Chlorogloeopsis sp. ULAP01: one gene and its partners. The main gene of each other region encodes a partner of the protein of the gene in region 3 in a complex. Links are inferred from orthologs where the notes say so. Each region holds a gene or a part of one and is shown on either strand. Other genes may lie near its edges.

Region 1 (5,072 bases), on a different replicon or contig from region 3:
CGTCAAAAGTATGAGATGGGTACTTATAAGCAGCAAAATTACTGTGAATAAAACTAACTCTCTCCCCAAACTCTGCTAAGTTCTTCTTCGCTGCTGCCAATGCATCTTCATCGCGATCGAGCGCCGTTACTCGTACATCTGGTACCGCTTCAAGAATTAGCCGAGTATGCCCACCACCACCTACCGTTGCATCAAGATAATTTCCCCTCGAATGCACTGCTAAACCTTCAATAACTTCTTTTGGTAAGACGGGAATATGGGAAAAAATTGGTTCTTCGATATCTAATGCTTGCGAGGAATGAGACATATAAACTGGTGCAGAAATGGACAATGAGGACACGAACTTCAACGACACGGACGAGTTCAATATTGAGTATCTGAACCAATATATCAAAATGCTCTTGATTTAAAGTCATACTTATGCATAGCAGCGTAATCAAACACCAATGGAACCTATAGCAATCTTCTAGAATGCTTATAGATAGTTCTGTAAGTAGAAATCAGCTTGCCTACACCCATCTCAATATAATTAGATTAGTTAAATGCAATCAAAACGCATGAATCCCACAACATAAATTTGTTGATTTTAGGGTATTCGTAGCAAATATATCTTCAAAAGGCCACCCGAACTCAAAAAGTCAAACACATTTCCAAGTAGGGGTTACTGGCTTCATCGTTCACAAACGGGAGAACACTGAATTTATGGCAAGAATAGAAACCCGCACTGAACCTATGGTGCTGAACATGGGGCCTCACCATCCCTCAATGCACGGGGTTCTGCGGTTAATTGTGACTTTGGATGGCGAGGATGTCGTTGATTGTGAACCGGTAATCGGCTACTTGCATCGGGGAATGGAAAAAATTGCGGAAAACCGCACCAATCTCCAGTATGTCCCCTATGTGAGTCGTTGGGACTATGCGGCGGGTATGTTCAATGAAGCCGTTACCGTTAATGCTCCAGAAAAGTTAGCGGGCATTACCGTTCCCAAACGCGCCAGTTACATCCGCGTGATTATGCTGGAGTTAAACCGCATCGCCAACCACTTGTTGTGGTTTGGCCCTTTCCTTGCGGACGTAGGCGCTCAAACTCCCTTTTTCTATCAGTTCCGCGAACGAGAAATGATTTACGATCTGTGGGAAGCAGCCACAGGTTATCGCATGGTTAACAATAACTACTTCCGGATTGGAGGAGTAGCAGTTGACTTGCCCTATGGTTGGGTTGACAAGTGCATGGACTTCTGCGACTACTTCTTGCCCAAGGTAGACGAGTACGAGCGCTTGGTTACCAATAACCCCATCTTCCGCCGTCGGGTAGAGGGTATTGGCACCATCACCCGCGATGAGGCAATTAACTGGGGACTTTCTGGGCCGATGCTACGTGCTTCTGGCGTGAAGTGGGATTTGCGCAAAGTAGACCATTATGAATGTTACGATGACTTCGACTGGGAAGTCCAGTGGGAAACTGCTGGTGATTGTTTAGCCCGTTATATGGTGCGGATGCGGGAAATGCGCGAATCTGTGAAGATTCTCAAGCAAGCTCTAAAAGCGCTTCCGGGAGGCCCATACGAAAATTTGGAAGCCAAGCGGATGCAAGCTGGGCCTAAATCTGAGTGGGATGCGTTTGATTATCAGTATATTGCCAAGAAAGTTGCTCCTACCTTTAAAATTCCCAAAGGTGAAATCTACTCCCGTGTAGAAAGCGGCAAAGGAGAATTGGGAATTTATTTGGTTGGGGATGATAACGTTTTCCCTTGGCGTTGGAAGGTTCGCCCGGCAGATTTCAATAACCTACAAATTCTTCCTCATCTGCTGCGGGGTGTGAAGGTAGCAGATATTGTAGTGATTTTGGGTAGTATTGATGTGATTATGGGGTCGGTAGACCGCTAAGTATTAGTAGGGTAGGCAATGCCTACTCTACAGCAATTTATTTTTTCCACATCCCAATTCCCATAACTTAGTAATCAAAAAGCTGCTTTGATAAGGAACAGGGAATCAAGAACTACTGTTACCTGTTCCCTGTTCCCTGTTCCCTATTTACACTTCTGCCACTAATTGTTCTTGTTCTTTTTCTACAAATACCTGAACACGGGTACGGTACTGTCTCAAAGTTTCATCCACCCAATCGCGATCATGACTGTTGGCGTACAAATGTACGAGTGGTTCGCTAGCATCTGGTAAAACTAGCACCCAACTGTCATCGTGAGGTTGACAAATTTTTACCCCATCTATTAATTCTAGGTTTTGGGCTGGGTGAGTTTCCACTAAGTAGCGCATCAGCGCTCCTTTGGCTGTCCAAGGGCAACGAATTGTGTGAGATCTGTGAATCACACGCGGTAATTCCGCTCGCACAGAAGCAAGCGATCGCTCCTGAATTGTCAGCATTTCTATAATCTTGGCGATACAGAACATTGAGTCAAACCCTGGATGCAGTTGCGGGAAAATGAAACCCGTGTCTGCACTACCTCCCAAAACTACATTTGTAGTTTTGTAACTTGCTTCCATCAGTGCTGTGGGATTTGCCTTGGTGCGAATCACTCTGCCATCGTGGCGACGGGCAATTTGTTCTACAGCGCTGGATGCATGCACTGGTACAACGACTGTCCCTCTAGGATTAGAAGTTAAGATCATGTCTACCATGAGTGCTGTTAACATTTCGCCACGAATCGGTATGCCAGATTCATCGACTAAAATCAGTTGTTCACCATTCGCCGATACTTGAACACCAAAGTTAGCTTTCAATGCCTCCACTACCTGCCCTAACTGTGCCAGTAGGGCTTCGCGATCGGTAGTAGACACTGCTGTTTTATTGAGACTAGCATTAAGTACTACCGCATCTGCCCCATATTTATCTAACATTTGCGGTAGCACCGCACCAGACACGGCATAAACGTAGTCAATTACCACTTTGGCACGACTGTTACGCAGTGTATCAATGTGTAAGAGCTTTTCAAAAGCTGTGCAATAAATGTCAACTACTTGGCTGGGATAGGCAACATCACCAATTTCATGAATGAGCGATCGCCGCATATCTTCTTTGAAGTAAGCTCCTTCAATTTTCTTTTCTTGGGCTTTGGAAATATTAATACCCTTGGCATCCAAAAATTCGATCAAAATGTAATCTGGGCGATCGGGATGCACCCGCACGTGGATACCGCCAGCTACTCCCATCGTTGGTATAACTGTCCGCGCGATCGGGATAGCTGTAGCATCCAGGTTCTGAATATTAATACCCACCGACATCAAACCAGCAATTAGCGATCGGGTAACCATCCGAGAGATATTTCTTTGATCGCGCGAAACTGTGACTTTAGAACCAGGTTTCAAAGTCGAACCATAGGCAGCACCCAACTTCACCGCAAATTCTGGGGTAATATCAATATTCGCTAATCCTTGTACACCCCGTTGTCCAAACAAGTTACGTTGAGCAGTGTTACCCCAAATTAAATTAATATTTAAAATTGCCCCAGACTCTATCTTTTTACTTGGCCAGACTCGTACACTCGGACTAATTTGGGCCTCTTCTCCTACGGTTGATAATGAACCGACTACAGCAGCTTCCAATACATGAGCACGACGATCTACACGAGTACCACGAGAAATCACACAAGCCGACAAATGTGCCTCATCGCCTATAATTGCTCCATTCCAAACAATTGGGCGTTTGAGATTAGCATCAGCGCCGATGGTGACATTATCTCCAATTACGGTTCCTGCTTCAATATTAACTCTGGCACCGATGCGACAATTGTCACCAATAATGGCAGGAGTTTCAACTATAGCAGAGGGGTCTATATAAGTATTTTGACCAACCCATAAGCCTGGAGAAATTTCCTGATAAGGAAAGTCAAGTTTCACTTTCCGATCTAAAGCATCATATTGAGCATCTCGATAGGCGTCTAAGTGACCAACATCGCACCAGTAGCCTTTAGCGATGTAACCATACATTGGCTCGCCTTTTTCTAGTAATAACGGAAATAAATCTTTAGAGAAGTCAGATTCTTGATTAGCGGGTAAGTACTCTAAAACTTCTGGTTCTAGAATATAAGCGCCGGTGTTAACAGTATCAGAAAAGATTTCGCTAGTAGAAGGTTTTTCTAAAAAACGGCGAATTCTGTCTTCTTCATCAGTAATTACGACTCCAAATTCAATTGGATTGGGAACGCGGGTTAAAATCAAAGTTGCTTTTGATTTTTTTTGTTTGTGAAATTCAATTGCTGCACTCAGGTCAAAATCTGTAATACTATCTCCACTAATTACCAAAAATGTTTCATCCAAAAGTTCGGCAATATTTTTCACGCAGCCAGCAGTACCCAAAGGTTGATCTTCTTCTACAGCGTAAGTAATTTGTACGCCAAAATCATTACCGTCTTGAAAATAATCCCGTAAAGCATCAGGTAAATAATGCAGTGTAGCAATTATTTCTGTGATTTCGTGTCGTTTGAGAAGATTAATAATATGTTCGGCAATCGGTCGGTTTAGAATTGGTACCATCGGTTTCGGGAGATCGCAAGTTAGCGGACGAAGTCGCGTTCCCGATCCTCCTGCCATCAGTACTGCTCGCATACAATCCTCCTTGAGCTATTTGCACCACTTGCTGCGTTAAGACCAATCAGATAAACTTTTTCTTCTTTCTTTAGTCTCCTACGGATGTTGAAATTTGAGGAACTTCCACAAGATGCATCTAGGAAGACGTAAGTAAAACTACTCTCCACACTAGCTTGTTTGGTAGGGGATAGGGAACAGGAGAACATGGAGACAAAAAGATCCGGGGACACGGAGAAGAATTCTTCCCTATCTTCCCTATCTTCCTCACCCACTCTCTAGGGCGCTCCCAAGGCACTGCCCCTATTTCTCCCTCTCCCCTCGCTACTCAGGGGAAGGCTGATTTAAACTGGGGTATAGAGGTTTATAAATTGACTGAAATGCCGAACTACGGTGTTTAAGTATGTTTTATTAATGTTGGTGATGGAATACCACAGTAGTGTGGGAATGCTTAACTCAAATTTTTTTGTGGAGTTAATTGGAATGGGAGAGTTAATAGGTATCGTAGTGATAGTAGGTTACGCAGCTGG
Region 2 (5,094 bases), on a different replicon or contig from region 3:
TGTTAGCAAATCTCAATTCATACCATAAGTAGAAATTCTCATCAAACTCATAGGGGCATAAGCCATCCAACGATATACTAAGCATGGGGAATTGCAAAAAATCTTAAATTTTGCCTGGTATGGGCAGAAATAATTGATGGGTAAATTTACAGTTATTAACAAGTTGTAGATAGTTGTAAACAACCATGAAAAGCAAAAGATGAAGGATGAAATCAACCATGAAGGGTGAGATCAAAGATGAAGGAGCAAGAATGTAGACACTTGTGAGGGCAGCTTGTTACTAGCAAGAACTCAATAAACAGTAATACATTCATACTTCACAATTCATACTTCATAACTTCAAACTTCTGTCTTGAGTTGACTTCAAGAGCAACAAACATGAATTCAGGAATTGATCTGCAAGGAACTTTTATTGAGTCCCTCATGGATTTGGGACTGCCAGGTGACTTAGCCAAAGCGATTTGGATGCCACTGCCAATGATCCTAATGATTATTGGTGCGACGGTGGGAGTACTAACTTGTGTATGGCTAGAACGGAAGATTTCGGCAGCAGCACAGCAGCGGATTGGTCCTGAATACATTGGCCCTTTGGGTTTGCTGGCTCCTGTGGCAGACGGTCTAAAGCTGGTTTTTAAAGAAGATATCGTGCCAGCCAAATCTGACCCCTTATTGTTTACCCTTGGCCCCATCATTGTTGTATTACCAGTGTTTCTGTCTTATTTAATCGTGCCATTTGGACAGAATTTGGTAATTACGAATGTTGGCATGGGCGTATTTTTGTGGATTGCATTGTCTAGCATTCAGCCAATTGGCTTGTTAATGGCAGGCTACGCATCCAATAACAAATACTCCTTATTGGGTGGCTTGCGGGCAGCAGCACAATCCATTAGCTATGAAATTCCTTTGGCGCTAGCGGTACTAGCGATCGCTATGATGTCCAATAGTCTTAGCACCGTTGATATTGTCGATCAGCAATCAGGCTACGGCATCTTGGGGTGGAACATTTGGCGACAACCAGTAGGGTTTCTCATTTTTTGGATCTCTGCCCTTGCCGAATGTGAACGACTACCCTTTGACTTACCAGAAGCAGAAGAGGAACTGGTGGCAGGTTACCAGACTGAATATTCTGGCATGAAATTCGCTCTGTTCTACCTAAGTTCCTACGTCAACTTAGTACTTTCAGCATTACTGGTATCAGTTTTATACTTAGGCGGTTGGGATTTTCCAATTCCCATTGACGTTTTAGCTAACTGGTTTGGAGTCAGTGAAGCCAATCCAGTTCTGCAAATTATCACCGCCTCATTGGGCATCACCATGACCGTACTGAAAGCCTATCTGCTAGTATTTGTAGCAATTTTATTGCGCTGGACGGTTCCCCGCGTTCGGATCGACCAATTGCTAGATTTAGGATGGAAGTTCTTATTACCAGTTGGGTTGGTGAATTTACTATTAACCGCAGCCTTGAAATTGGCTTTTCCCGTCGCCTTTGGTGGTTAATAGTTAATAGCTAATTGCTAATAGTGTTTTTGCTGTTTTAGCAATTAGCTATCAGCAATTTTTAGTTAAAGAGAGAGACACGATGCTAAAGTTCTTCAAACAAGTTGGTGATTATGCTAAGGAAGCGGTGCAAGCCAGCCGCTATATAGGTCAGGGACTTTCTGTGACTTTTGATCATATGCGGCGGCGTCCGGTAACTGTACAATACCCTTACGAGAAACTAATTCCTGGCGAAAGATTTCGCGGTAGGATTCACTTTGAGTATGATAAGTGCATCGCCTGCGAAGTCTGTGTCAGGGTTTGTCCGATCAACCTGCCTGTAGTAGATTGGGAATTTGATAAAACCAGTAAAAAGAAAAAGCTCAAACACTACAGTATCGACTTTGGCGTTTGTATCTTCTGCGGCAACTGTGTGGAATATTGCCCAACTAACTGTTTGTCAATGACAGAAGAATATGAGCTTTCCACCTATGATCGCCACGAATTGAACTACGATAACGTGGCGTTGGGTCGTTTACCTTACAAAGTTACAAATGACCCAATGGTGACACCTTTGCGCGAATTGGTATACCTGCCTAAAGGTATTATGGATCCCCACGATTTACCAGCTGATGCGCCTCGTCCAGGTGCTCGTCCAGAAGATCTGGTGGAGAAAAGCTAATAGTTAATAGCTAATAGAACACTGGCAATGACACAATTAGCTATTAGCAATCTAGCAATTAACAGATAGCAAAGGAAAAAAACAGTGAATTTAGCCGAAGGAGTACAGGTTGTTTCGTTTGGTGTATTGGCTGTAATGATGATCGGATCGGCACTAGGTGTGGTGCTGTTCTCTAATGTCGTTCATTCTGCCTTTTTGCTGGCTGGTGTTTTTGCCAGCATTTCTGGGATGTATCTCCTATTGAATGCTGATTTTGTAGCAGCCGCACAACTGTTAATTTATGTTGGCGCGGTGAACGTGCTGATATTGTTTGCCATTATGTTGGTAAATAAACGGCAGGATTTTTCTCCCTTTCCCACTGCTTGGGTGCGTAAAGCCCTCACAGCTGTGGTGAGTTTAGGATTATTTGCGCTGCTGAGTACAATGGTGTTGGCAACGCCTTGGTCTCGTTCTACTGCTATTCCTGTAGGAGATCCGATTGTTGTGATTGGGCAGCATTTCTTCAGTGACTTTTTGCTGCCTTTTGAAGTTGCTTCCGTTCTGTTATTAATGGCAATGGTGGGTGCAATTATTCTGGCACGTCGCGAATATCTACCAGAAGCGGCTCCATCCGAACTGCCGCAAACTGTTTTGACATTACCAGAACGCCCCAGAGAACTAATATCGGCAGGAAGCGACAACGAATAATAGTTAATGGTCAATGGTTAATGGCAATGAACAATTAATGATTAACTATTAGCAACAAGCATCTTTCAGGGAAAAATTCAGTAGGGATACAGTTATTATGCAGCTTGAGTACTTTTTATTACTAGCAGCCGCTTTGTTCTGCATTGGCATCTATGGCTTGATTACCAGCCGCAATGCTGTGCGAGTATTAATGTCAATTGAGTTGCTGCTTAATGCTGTGAATTTGAACTTAATGGCTTTTTCCAACTTCCTGGATTCAACAGCGATCAAAGGTCAGGTTTTCACTGTATTTGTGATCACCGTAGCGGCAGCTGAAGCGGCGGTGGGTTTGGCGATCGTGCTAGCAATCTATCGTAACCGCGATACTGTCGATATGGAGCAGTTTAATCTCCTCAAATGGTAACACTGTGGATCTCAAGCAGGTAATTATTGCTTACAAAGCAAGAGACGCTCAAAGCAAACGCTGGGCAGAAACTTGTGCGAAACAACTAGAGAATCGCCAATGCCAGGTTCTAATGGGGCCAAGCGGGCCAAAAGATAACCCTTATCCAGTGTTTTTGGCTTCGGCAGGGCAACCAATAGATCTGGCTTTGGTGCTTGGTGGTGATGGCACTGTTTTAACTGGTGCAAGACATTTAGCCCCAGCTGGCATCCCCATTCTAGGAGTGAATGTAGGAGGACACCTGGGGTTTTTAACTGAATCAGTGGATGAGTTTCAAGATACAGAAAAAGTTTGGGATAGACTTTTGGAGGATCGCTACGCTATCCAAAGGCGGATGATGGTGCAAGCTGGGGTGTATGAAGGGCATGGTAGTAATTTAGAACCCGTGAGCGAACGCTATCTCGCTTTGAATGAAATGTGTGTTAAACCCGCTTCTGCCGATCGCATGATTACCTCAATTCTAGAAATGGAAATTGATGGCGAGGTAGTCGATCAATACGTAGGAGACGGGTTAATAGTCGCGACTCCCACTGGTTCTACTGGCTACACGGTTTCTGCTAATGGCCCAATTATACATGATGGTATGGAAGCCATTACCATTACTCCCATTTGTCCGATGAGTCTTTCTAACCGCCCCGTCGTTTTACCCCCTGGCTCAGTTGTAAGTATTTGGCCTTTGGGAGATTACGATTTGAGTACAAAATTGTGGATGGATGGGGTATTAGCTACTTCAATTTGGCCTGGACATCGCGTTGATGTGCGCATGGCAGAATGTCGGGCTAAGTTTATTATTTTGCGGGAAAATAATTCGTATTATCAGACACTGCGGGAGAAGTTATTGTGGGCAGGGACAAGGGTTCGCTACAGTAGTACTAATCATGCGAATTGATGAATATGAGCAATTTCTTGCTCTGATGCCCAACCGTAGCTTTTAATACCAAATCTAAATCTAAAACCCTCTTCTACTCTACAGACTGTAAGCCTACACAGCAGTGTTTTTTTAGCGTGCGTTAGGACGATAGTCCGTAACGCACCATCAACTCTCCCAAAAATGGTGGTTTATGCTTCGCTAACCTAATCTACATTTATTGAATAATTTAATCTTTATTTACCTTAATTTCTACTAGTTTAGTACACTCCACCTATGGCTTCCTGCCCTAAACCAGTTAAGATATAAATTTTTTATTCTGGCTTTTGACGCCATTGTCCATCTTCACCTTTTTCGTAATCTCTTTTTACTGCACTCCAGGCAACACGGAAAGCACTTTCTTCAGAATTGTATTCTTTTTCAGCACTATTAAAAGCAGCTAGAAAAATTTCTTGAGCGTGCTTGGGTAGATGTTCTTTGATAGAATCTGGTAAATCACTGATATTTTGATAGGGCATAGTTCTAGCAATTTTAAATGTTAAAAAAACTCAATTATCACTTATAAGCTAATCATCCTAAAAATTCACTTCTACTACGTTATCTATAACTATTCACCTAATAAATATTCCAATTCAGCTTTTAACGCTATAACATCTGCAACTCTTGCCACTAGTAAATTTTCTTTACCAGCATCATTTAAACGTACTTTCCAATAACGAATACTATCTGAGTTATTCATCCAAAAATCTATGACTGTACCCACAACTTCATCTTTGTCCCAACCCCATTTTTGCGGTACTGGTTCCACAGATTCTATCAATGCATCTAAAGTACACATATGTGTTGCTATGTATTCTACTCCTTTATATTGTGGTTTTTGTAATGTTTTTTGTTGGTGATTAAAAAAGTTTAAAACTGGAGAGACTCCTACAATATCAA
Region 3 (5,037 bases):
ACAAATAACCAACCTGCGATAAATAAGGCAGGAATGGTGATGCTGTGAATTACCCAATAGCGAACGCTGGTAATAATATCCGAAAACGGACGTTCTCCAGTACTACCTGACATTTAGATTCCTACCTCCGTCATCTATTGTTAATTAATTTATTATCCTACAAAGTTAAGAAAGAGTTACAAGTTGCAACTTCTTTCTCATAATTAGGAGTTAATACCTGTGTTGTTACCTAAGCTGCTTCTGATTTGGCAGTAGGTGCAATATTGGGTTGATATTTAAGTAAGATCCCGCGATCGCCAATTACAAATCCTTGTTCTGGTGATAAGAAAACTATTTTGTAAAAATTGGCAGGCACATTTTCAACATCACGGTCTTTTTCCCAAGTTTTGCCACCATCAGAACTCTTTAATAAATTGGCGCTGCCACCACTGATCCAAATTTCCTCAGGCGTGCGATATGCCAAATCAAGCAAACCCCAACTAGTAGACACTTCTGGATATTGCACTTCCAACCATTTGTCAGGGTTAGCTGGATCGCTAAATTGCACCTGCCCCCCCCGTGCTAGCATCCACATTTGTCCACTTTCTGTAAAGCCCATGTTTTCCACTCGTCGGGAACTATTGCGGTTGTGAGGTACCCAAGCATTTACACCTGGTTCCCAAGTTGAGTAAAAGTTACCTTTGGCAGAAACAGCAACGTATTTGCCATCAGCAGAACGTTCCATATTTCGCACTACACCAACTGCTTCTTCCACTTGCGCTTTCCAGTTTTGACCTCCATCTGTTGTCTTGTATATTGCTCCTACATCAGTAGCCATTTCAGCTGTTTTGGCTCCTAGCGCTAGAACATTAATCGGATTACCTGGTAACTTTTCACTTAGAGGGATGCGCGACCAAGAATTACCTTCATCAGTGCTATGCAGCAACAGAGAAGGTTCACCGACAATCCACCCTTCTTTGGCAGCAAAACTGACAGAGTTAAAGCGATATTTGTCGTCATCTAGTTGCAATTTTATTGGTTGCCAGGTATTGCCACCGTCTTTGGTTTCCAAAAGTGTAGCGTTACTACCTACTAAATAGCCGTGTTTAGGATTGTCAGTAAAGGCTATATCCAGTAGTTTTGCTTCTGTCGGTACGGAAATGACTTCCCAAGGGTTGTAACTTGTTGAAGGAACATTACTACAACCAACACACATTAAAACAACAGCAAATAAGGCAAATATTCGTTGCCAGATTCTCACTTTTGAGCGCATTTTTGTATTTATTAGTTTTTTGTTAATTTGTCTAGAATTTCCTGTGGGTAGGGCAGAACCCTACCTAAACTCTTAAAAACGTGACTTATTGCAAGCCATAAAGACTCATGAAAAATAAGAAACCAAGAGCCAAAGCACCAAAAATCAAAAGACTTTTTTGAGTTGGCGTCAAATTATTGACACCCAAACCATAGCCGAGATTTTCTTGGAAGCCAGAAGCTTTACCCGCAGGGCCGATATTGGTGAAAGCGTTCTTCTTGGCACTGCAAACTGGACAGCGCCAATTCAAGGGCAGTTCTGCAAAAGGCGTGCCTGGGAGAATGTCATTTTTTTCATCTCCCTTATTCGGTTCATAGACGTAACCGCAGGCACGACACTCGTAGCGGTCTAAAACTGGATTTTCAACAGCTTGGTCGCTCATAGCCGTAGCATGGGTGAGGGTCAAAGCTTAAACTTACGTTAAAAATTATGACATAACTGTTAGGTTTTTCTATCACTGACAAAAAGGAATCAAATTACCTTTAGTCTGTTTTCCAAATTTCAGAATAGTCAAATCGATATAATGTAAAAGAAGGTAACAGAGTTATTAGCACTATATAGCGGTAGATATTCATTGTGTTTGTCCTTAGCGGTTACGAGTACCTTCTAGGCTTCTTAATTATCTGTAGCCTAGTGCCAGCCTTAGCTCTATCTGCGTCCAAGCTCCTGCGGCCTAGCGGTCGCAACCCAGAACGGCGCACTACTTACGAATCGGGCATGGAACCTATTGGCGGAGCCTGGATTCAGTTCAATATCCGCTACTATATGTTTGCCCTAGTATTCGTCGTGTTTGATGTGGAGACAGTGTTCTTATATCCTTGGGCAGTTGCTTTCCACCGTCTGGGCTTATTGGCATTTGTTGAAGCACTAATTTTTATTGCAATTCTTGTAGTTGCCCTAGTTTATGCATGGCGTAAAGGAGCATTGGAATGGTCTTAGATGCTAATTTAACAGCGAAAGATGTGGAACAACAGCAAAAAGAGCGCATTCTCAGCCCAATTGGGCGTCCGACAGTGACTCAAGAGTTGTCAGAAAATGTCATTTTGACAACAGTTGACGATCTCTACAACTGGGCGCGACTTTCTAGTCTTTGGCCTTTACTGTTTGGTACCGCTTGCTGCTTCATTGAGTTTGCTGCTTTAATTGGTTCCCGATTTGACTTTGACCGCTTCGGATTAATTCCCCGTTCTAGCCCTCGGCAAGCCGATTTGATTATTACAGCAGGTACAATCACGATGAAGATGGCTCCTCAACTGGTGCGTCTTTATGAACAAATGCCTGAGCCAAAGTATGTGATTGCAATGGGGGCTTGTACAATTACTGGTGGAATGTTCAGCGTAGATTCACCTACAGCAGTGCGTGGAGTCGATAAACTGATTCCAGTGGATGTATACTTACCCGGTTGCCCACCACGTCCAGAAGCAATTATCGATGCAATTATCAAGTTGCGGAAGAAAATAGCTAATGATTCGATCCAAGAGCGTGGTGTAATTAAACAAACCCATCGCTACTACAGTACGACTCACAACATGAAGTCAGTACCCCAAGTCCACACTGGTAAATATTTGCTCTCTGATACTCGCGTTACACCACCGAAGGAATTAACAGAAGCAATCGGGTTGCCTGTACCTCCTGCTCTGTTGACTGCGAAGAAGGAGGAGACAAATCGTGGCTGAAGAATCAAAACCAGTACCAGTAGAGGAACAATCCTTAGTCAAAGCAGGCAAAACTTCTCAGTGGTTGACGGAAAATGGTTTTGCTAATGAGGCCTTAGCACCTGATGCAAATGGGGTAGAGATAATTAAGGTAGAACCTGATTTTTTGTTACCAATTTGTACTGCCCTTTATGCTTACGGGTTTAATTATCTTCAGTGCCAGTGTGGTATTGATTTAGGCCCTGGACAGGATTTGGTCAGTATGTATCACTTGGTCAAAGTCAGTGATAATGTTGATCAGGCAGAAGAAGTACGTATTAAAGTTTTCTTACCTAGAGAAAATCCCAGAGTGCCTTCAGTTTACTGGATCTGGAAGACGGCTGATTGGCAAGAGCGTGAATCTTACGATATGTTCGGGATAGTCTATGAGGGACACCCAGATTTGAAGCGTATTTTAATGCCAGAAGATTGGGTTGGTTGGCCTTTGCGTAAGGATTACGTTTCACCTGACTTTTATGAGTTGCAAGACGCTTATTAGAGCGTGTAGCATTTTACCTTCCTACCCCTCTTTTGTTGCACAGAGGGGTAATTGATTATTTAGGTGCAGATTAACTAAAAAACAGGCTAATTTAATTTTTTTTGCTAAAGCTTACATAATTTAAGTATTTGTGAGCGTCTTTTGAAAAAATATGAAGTGATTCGTAAACGTCCATCTGTGAAACAAAAGTAATTAGAAATATCGCCAAAGAAGAAGTAAAAGATAGTTCAAGTTAATACACAAGATTATTGTTAGGAGTCATAGTAGCTGAAAATTTTACTTAGCTTATCTCATCTCACACTCCTAACTCGCGTAGCGTAGCTTCTACCCTAGTGACACTGTCATATTTACCCTGTTGTTCGTACAAGTCCCGTGCTTTTCTAAAAATAGCGATCGCTTCTTTCGCTTTACCTTGCTTTTTTAACATAGCTCCTCGCAATTCATAAACTTGAGGATTTTTGGGAGCAAGCTTCACTGCTTCCTCGTATGCCCACTGTACACTTTTGTAGTCTCCAAGTCGCAGCAGAATAGTTGCTAATCCTACATAAGCATTAACGTTACTACGATTCATCTGGATCGCCCGACGATAAGCTTCTTTGGCTCTGGCATTATCTCCTAAGTTGCCACTAACGTAGCCAAGAGCATATTGATAATCACTATTATTGGGATTGAGAGCAGTAGCACGACGATAAGCGTTTAAAGCTGCTGAATAATTTCCTTGCAATGCATATAAATAACCGATGCCAGAATAAATAGAGGCATTTTTTGGCTCTAATTCTGCTGCTTGTTGATAAATTGCGATCGCACGATTGTAATCACCAGCTTGCACTAAATTACGCCCTTCTTGCAAAAGTTCCTTGACTTGTGCGCTACTTTGATTTTGTGCAAGCAAAATTTGAGCAGAAGCCGACAAAGACATTGTTACGGCAATGCTTCCTACAAAGAAAACTTTAATTAAGAGTAGTGTTTGTCTGTACACAGCAAAATACCCTGGTCTTTATGCAACATTTATAAAGTTCCGTGATTTCTTGTCCATTAAAACAAAAATCTTCAGCTTTGCAAACTCTATTAATTAACTTTTACCAAAGATTTATAGCAGTGCAATATTAATTGACTGCGGTCAATACTAACACAGTTAGTTTTTTTTGATACTTTTTCTGAATTAATTATAAAGAATGGTCTACAGAAATTATTGAATTAACTGACTGTTAGAAGTTATGTAACAGAAAATTCATATTAGGAATATATGCCGTTCAGACATTGCCTTAGGCGATTACTTGCAGGAGTTGCTAAATGCCTACTGTAGTTACAGTCTGTCCATTAGTAGGTAAAAGACTATGTCTATATACTGTCTAAAAATTGATGTTTAAGATTTAGCTATACCTGCCTAATTATCTTCAATACACAATCTAAAATTGTACTTTTTAACCATGTATAATTATAAACTTGAAAGCAAAATATTTATAGCTAATAAACCCCATCAAAGCCACTAATGCTAGAGGTTGAGACAATATATATTTACTAATTTACCCAGTAGTCTACAGCAGTAAATT

Evidence for each region.
Region 1: the proteins of ndhC (region 3) and QUB80_RS09815 are in contact, whole or in part, in a cryo-EM structure (PDB 6ZJN), measured with the Thermus thermophilus proteins. The link is inferred for Chlorogloeopsis sp. ULAP01 from one-to-one orthologs. Residues at the interface, in WP_096411116.1 of Thermus thermophilus: Glu45, Ser46, Asn48, Pro50, Ala51, Gly52, Glu53; in WP_223903221.1 of Thermus thermophilus: Met26, Thr27, Asn29, Gly31, Pro32, His34.
Region 2: the proteins of ndhC (region 3) and QUB80_RS07955 are in contact, whole or in part, in a cryo-EM structure (PDB 7NYH), measured with the Escherichia coli proteins. The link is inferred for Chlorogloeopsis sp. ULAP01 from one-to-one orthologs.

The regions. Positions count from the first base shown.
Region 1 is NZ_JAUDRH010000004.1:279,340-284,411, forward strand. Bases 1-2,794 are described here. They hold QUB80_RS09815 (NAD(P)H-quinone oxidoreductase subunit H), read left to right. Parts: upstream 1-702; coding sequence 703-1,887; downstream 1,888-2,794. Other genes in these bases: rsmH (16S rRNA (cytosine(1402)-N(4))-methyltransferase RsmH), read right to left, coding at 1-307; QUB80_RS09820 (mannose-1-phosphate guanyltransferase), read right to left, coding at 2,035-2,794. Also shown: more of QUB80_RS09820, read right to left, coding at 2,795-4,563; QUB80_RS09825 (hypothetical protein), read left to right, coding at 4,966-5,072.
Region 2 is NZ_JAUDRH010000003.1:399,013-404,106, reverse strand. The notes cover bases 1,228-4,043. They hold QUB80_RS07955 (NADH-quinone oxidoreductase subunit J), read left to right. Parts: upstream 1,228-2,242; coding sequence 2,243-2,845; downstream 2,846-4,043. Other genes in these bases: QUB80_RS07945 (NAD(+) kinase), read left to right, coding at 3,253-4,043; nuoK (NADH-quinone oxidoreductase subunit NuoK), read left to right, coding at 2,943-3,248; ndhI (NAD(P)H-quinone oxidoreductase subunit I), read left to right, coding at 1,580-2,158; nuoH (NADH-quinone oxidoreductase subunit NuoH), read left to right, coding at 1,228-1,497. Also shown: more of nuoH, read left to right, coding at 379-1,227; more of QUB80_RS07945, read left to right, coding at 4,044-4,176; QUB80_RS07940 (ChaB family protein), read right to left, coding at 4,470-4,673; QUB80_RS07935 (YlmC/YmxH family sporulation protein), read right to left, coding at 4,763-5,094. UniProt on the Escherichia coli protein: NDH-1 shuttles electrons from NADH, via FMN and iron-sulfur (Fe-S) centers, to quinones in the respiratory chain. The immediate electron acceptor for the enzyme in this species is believed to be ubiquinone.
Region 3 is NZ_JAUDRH010000010.1:82,383-87,419, reverse strand. Bases 790-3,548 are described here. They hold ndhC (photosynthetic/respiratory NAD(P)H-quinone oxidoreductase subunit C), read left to right. Parts: upstream 790-1,867; coding sequence 1,868-2,230; downstream 2,231-3,548. Other genes in these bases: QUB80_RS20120 (NAD(P)H-quinone oxidoreductase subunit J), read left to right, coding at 2,960-3,484; QUB80_RS20125 (NADH dehydrogenase subunit K), read left to right, coding at 2,221-2,967; QUB80_RS20135 (rubredoxin), read right to left, coding at 1,338-1,673; QUB80_RS20140 (photosynthesis system II assembly factor Ycf48), read right to left, coding at 790-1,252. In the rest of the region: psbE (cytochrome b559 subunit alpha), read right to left, coding at 1-113; more of QUB80_RS20140, read right to left, coding at 230-789; QUB80_RS20115 (tetratricopeptide repeat protein), read right to left, coding at 3,780-4,403. UniProt on the Escherichia coli protein: NDH-1 shuttles electrons from NADH, via FMN and iron-sulfur (Fe-S) centers, to quinones in the respiratory chain. The immediate electron acceptor for the enzyme in this species is believed to be ubiquinone.